2 regions of the Streptomyces sp. NPDC058674 genome follow, and region 1 is predicted to be linked to the other one. Evidence: riboswitches for the same ligand, from Rfam matches in the RefSeq annotation. Region 1 holds a riboswitch; the other holds the start of a gene.
What was found. A riboswitch is a leader RNA that binds a small molecule or an ion and turns the genes downstream of it on or off. The one in region 1 is predicted to bind glycine.
Positions count from the first base shown of each region.

Region 2: another riboswitch for glycine. It lies ahead of gcvT (glycine cleavage system aminomethyltransferase GcvT); the one in region 1 lies ahead of gcvP (aminomethyl-transferring glycine dehydrogenase).

Region 1 covers NZ_JBHXSC010000080.1:16,071-18,450, reverse strand. The annotation lists gene ACFWU6_RS29510 (DNA polymerase IV) at 1-313, shown strand, start outside; gene ACFWU6_RS29505 (PRC-barrel domain-containing protein) at 380-772, opposite strand; glycine riboswitch at 885-984, shown strand; gene gcvP (aminomethyl-transferring glycine dehydrogenase) at 1,182-2,380, shown strand, end outside.
Region 2 covers NZ_JBHXSC010000008.1:89,553-91,932, reverse strand. The annotation lists gene ACFWU6_RS06845 (enhanced serine sensitivity protein SseB) at 1-150, opposite strand, end outside; gene ACFWU6_RS06840 (AAA family ATPase) at 233-898, opposite strand; glycine riboswitch at 1,095-1,198, shown strand; gene gcvT (glycine cleavage system aminomethyltransferase GcvT) at 1,339-2,380, shown strand, end outside.

The DNA.
Region 1 (2,380 bases):
CGCCGACCGTGCGGGCGCGGCGGTGGCTCCCGGGGATTCGGCCCCCGGGGATTCGGCCCCCGGCGGGCCCGAGGACCCCGGCGCCGGCGCGGGCGCCGTACCGGAGCGGCGCTGGGCAGCGGGCAACGACGTACGGCACGCCGTGTACGGGCCGGGGTGGGTGCAGGGCAGCGGGGTCGGGCGGGTGACCGTGCGGTTCGAGCAGCCCGGGTCTCCGCCCGGCCGGGTGCGCACCTTCCTGGTGGACGACCCCGAGCTGGAGGCGGCCGATCCGCTGCCGCTGGTGGGGGAGGAGGGGCCGGGCGGGCCCTGAGGCACCTGCCCGGCCGGCGGAGGGGCGTACGGCGGCGAAGGGAGGGCAGCCCTCGTCTCCGGCGGGTCAGCCCTCGTCTCCGGCCAGTCGGCCGAAGTCGCGGGGCTGGTCGGAGGCGGGCGGCGGCTGGTGGAACTCGGACGGGAGGGTCACGTCCAGCCCGTAGTGGTGGTAGAGCTGCAGCTCCTGTTCGGGCGAGAGGTGCCGGCCGACGCCGAAATCGGGGGCGTCCCTGATGAGGGAGCGGTCGAAGGGCACCCGCAGGGTGTCGCCCACCAGCTCGCTGGGCTCCAGCGGGACGAAGGCGTCCCGGCTGAACAGCCCCGTCCGGACGGCGGCCCATTCCGGGACGCCCGTGGCATCGTCGAGGTAGACCTCGTCAACGGTGCCGATCTTGGCACCGTTGCGGTCGAGCGCCTTGCGGCCGATCAGGCTGCGCGGATCGATGTCGCTCTGCACGGTCCCTCCATCTGGTCGCAACTCCTCCGTAATGACTACAGAAGTGCATATCCGGATCGCAGGCCACTCGGGAAGCGGCCGCAACCGCGCTGGTAGGCTGGGTGGTGGCTGTCGACCCTGTGCGGGAGAGTCCTCCGAACGAGTGAGTGCGGAGGCGCCGAAGGAGCAAATCCTCCCCGGAATCTCTCAGGCATACGTACCGCACGGACGAGGCCACTCTGGAAAGCAGGAGCGGGTACCGGGCGCGCAGTGCCGGTTCCCCTCCTCACCGACGGTGAAAGCCGGATCTCGAGGGAGACCCCCGCGAGGCCCGGTGAAACTCTCAGGTTGAGATGACAGAGGGGGAGGCCGTCCGGGTGCCCGCGCCGTGGTGCCCCTCGCAGGTCGTACGACCAGGAGGCCTCCGTACATGACCGCCAACCGCATTCCGCTCTCCCAGCTGGAGCGAGGCATCCCCTTCGAACAGCGCCACATCGGCCCTGATGTCGAGGCGCAGGCGAAGATGCTCGCCCAGGTGGGCTACGGCTCCCTGGACGAACTGACCGCCGCCGCGGTACCGGATGTGATCAAGACCGCCGAGGCGCTGAACCTGCCCGAGGCGCTCACCGAGGCCGAGGTGCTGGCCGAGCTCCGCTCGCTCGCCGACCGCAACCAGGTCCTCACCTCCATGATCGGCCTCGGCTACTACGGGACCTTCACCCCGCCGGTGATCCTGCGCAACGTCATGGAGAACCCGGCCTGGTACACGGCGTACACGCCCTACCAGCCGGAGATCTCGCAGGGCCGCCTCGAGGCGCTGCTGAACTTCCAGACCGTCGTCGCCGACCTCACCGGCCTGCCGACCTCGGGGGCCTCGCTCCTCGACGAGGGCACCGCGGCCGCGGAGGCGATGTCCCTGTCCCGCCGTGTGGGCAAGGTCAAGAACGGCGTCTTCCTCATCGACGCCGACGCGCTGCCGCAGACGATCGCGGTGATCGAGACCCGCGCCGAGCCCGCGGGCGTGGAGGTCGTCGTCGCCGACCTCTCCGACGGCATCCCGGCCGAGATCGCCGAGCGCGGCGTCTTCGGCGTGCTGCTCCAGTACCCGGGCGCGTCCGGCGCCGTGCGGGACATCAAGCCGCTCATCGACCAGGCGCACGGCCTCGGCGCCGTCGTCACCGTCTCGGCGGACCTGCTCGCCCTGACGCTGCTCACCTCCCCGGGCGAGCTGGGCGCGGACATCGCGGTCGGCACCACCCAGCGCTTCGGCGTCCCGATGGGCTTCGGCGGACCGCACGCCGGCTACATGGCCGTCCAGGGCAAGCACGCTCGCTCACTGCCCGGCCGCCTCGTCGGCGTCTCCGTGGACGCGGACGGCAACAAGGCCTACCGCCTGGCCCTCCAGACCCGCGAGCAGCACATCCGCCGCGAGAAGGCCACCAGCAACATCTGTACCGCGCAGGTGCTGCTCGCCGTGATGGCCGCGATGTACGCCGTCTACCACGGCCCCGACGGCCTGCGGACGATCGCCCGCCGGACCCACCGCTACGCCGCCCTGCTCGCCGCCGGTCTGCGCGCCGGCGGGGTCGAGCTGGTGCACGGCTCCTACTTCGACACCCTCACCGCCCG
Region 2 (2,380 bases), on a different contig from region 1:
CGCCGCGTCGGGGGAGCCGCCCTCGGGCAGGGGCACCCAGACGCGGCTGCGGCCGAGCACCTCCAGGATTCGCGCCCCGGCGTCCGGCTGTCCCAACGCCGCCCCGAGCACCTGCTCCAGTTCGTTCTCCGGCCAGCCGCTGCCCTGCATGTGCCCTGCCTCCGTGTGGTCCCGCGGTGTCTGGTGCCGAGGCTATCCGGCCGCTCCGACGGGTGCGCGACCGCTGCCGGGCTCAGCCGTGGAACGCGATCCGCGTCACCGCGGCGGCCGAGCGGCGGTCCAGGAGCGTCACCGAGGCGCAGCCGGCCGGGGGGCGGCCGCCCTCCGCGTCGCGCAGCAGGCGGGCCACCGCGCCCCGGTGGCGGGAGAAGGCGTACGCCGACACGCGCCGGCCCCGGGCCTCCTGCCCGGCGAGCGCCTCCTGGGGGCTGCTGTCCAGGAGCAGCAGGTGCAGCGCCCGGCCCCGGCGGCGCGCCGCCGCGGCGAGCAGTCGCCGCACCCAGGTCTGGGTGCCGCAGTCGTGGACGACCACCGAGGCGCCGGAGCGCAGGATCCGCCACAGCCCCCAGTAGTGCGCGGCGCGGACCAGCGGCCGGTACGCGCCGTACGGCAGGGCCCCGGGCATCCGGCGCTCCCAGCGCTCGCGGGTGTCCTGGGAGTCGACGGAGCCGCCCTCGGCGGCCGCCCGCTTGATCAGGGTGCTCTTGCCGCCGCCGGGCAGGCCGGACACCACGACGATGTCGCCCGCGGCGAAGCCGAGCCGCCGGGGACCGCGCACCGCCGGCCCGCGCAGGTCCCGTACGGGACCCATCGGCGCGGCGCCGCCGCGCACCCGCTCGCGCCGCTGCGCCGGCACCTCCTCCACGATCGCTGCCGCCGCCGCTCCGAATCTCCGCACAGTGTTCGCCTCCCCCGAATCGGGTCGCCAGGACCCTTGCCCACTGAGTGTAAAGAGACGGTAATCCGATGGTCCCGGTTCCGGTCGGGCCGCTCGGGCCGCTCGGGCCCCGCACGGACTTTCGGGGCCCCACGCCCGATCACCGCGGTGGCGTGCAATGATGTGCGCCATCTGGACCAACTGCATACCGGCCGCTTGAATCCGCGCGGGAGAGTCCCGGCACGCCGCAAGGCCGTGCGCGGGCGCCGAAGGAGCAAGTACCTCCCTTGAATCTCTCAGGCCCCGTACCGCGTGGATGAGGCAGATCTGAAAAGCGAGCTGTTCGACAGCTCCACCCAAGGTGCAAGCCGAGGAACTCTCGGCGAACCTCTCAGGTTCCGATGACAGATGGGGAGGACCCTCCTCGTCATGTCATGCCCTGGGACTCGGGAGCCACACCCATGAGCACTGCCCCCCGTCTGACCGCCCTCGATGCGCTGCACCGTTCCCTCGGTGCGACCATGACCGACTTCGCGGGCTGGGACATGCCGCTGCGGTACGCCAGCGAGCGCGACGAGCACAACGCCGTACGCACCCGGGCCGGTCTCTTCGACCTGTCCCACATGGGCGAGATCACCCTGACCGGCCCGGAGGCCGTGAAGGTGCTGGACTACGCGCTGGTCGGCAACATCTCCACGGTCGGCGTCGGCCGCGCCCGCTACACGCACATCTGCCGGGAGGACGGCGGCATCCTCGACGACCTGATCGTCTACCGCCTCGGCGAGAGCGAGTACATGGTCGTCGCCAACGCCTCCAACGCCCAGGTGGTCCTCGACGCGATCACCGAGCGCGCGGCCGGCTTCGACGCCGAGGTCCGCGACGACCGCGACGCGTACGCGCTGATCGCGGTGCAGGGGCCGGAGTCCCCCGGCATCCTGAAGTCGCTGACCGACGCCGACCTCGACGGGCTGAAGTACTACGCGGGCCTGCCGGGCACCGTCGCGGGCGTGCCCGCGCTGATCGCCCGTACCGGATACACCGGCGAGGACGGCTTCGAGCTGTTCGTCTCCCCCGCGCACGCCGTGGAGCTGTGGCAGGCGCTGACCGAGGCGGGCGCGGGCGCCGGACTGGTCCCGGCCGGCCTGTCCTGCCGCGACACGCTGCGCCTGGAGGCGGGCATGCCGCTGTACGGGCACGAGCTGACCACCTCCCTCACCCCCTTCGACGCGGGGCTGGGCCGGGTCGTGAAGTTCGAGAAGGAGGGGGACTTCGTCGGGCGCGCCGCTCTGGAGGCCGCCGCCGAGAAGTCCGCCTCGAACCCGCCGCGCAAGCTGGTCGGGCTGATCGCCGAGGGCCGCCGCGTCCCGCGGGCCGGCTTCCCCGTCGTCGCCGGCGGCCAGGTCGTCGGCGAGGTCACCTCGGGCGCCCCGTCCCCGACGCTGGGCAAGCCGATCGCGATGGCGTACGTGGACGCGGCGCACGCCGCGCCCGGCACCTCCGGCG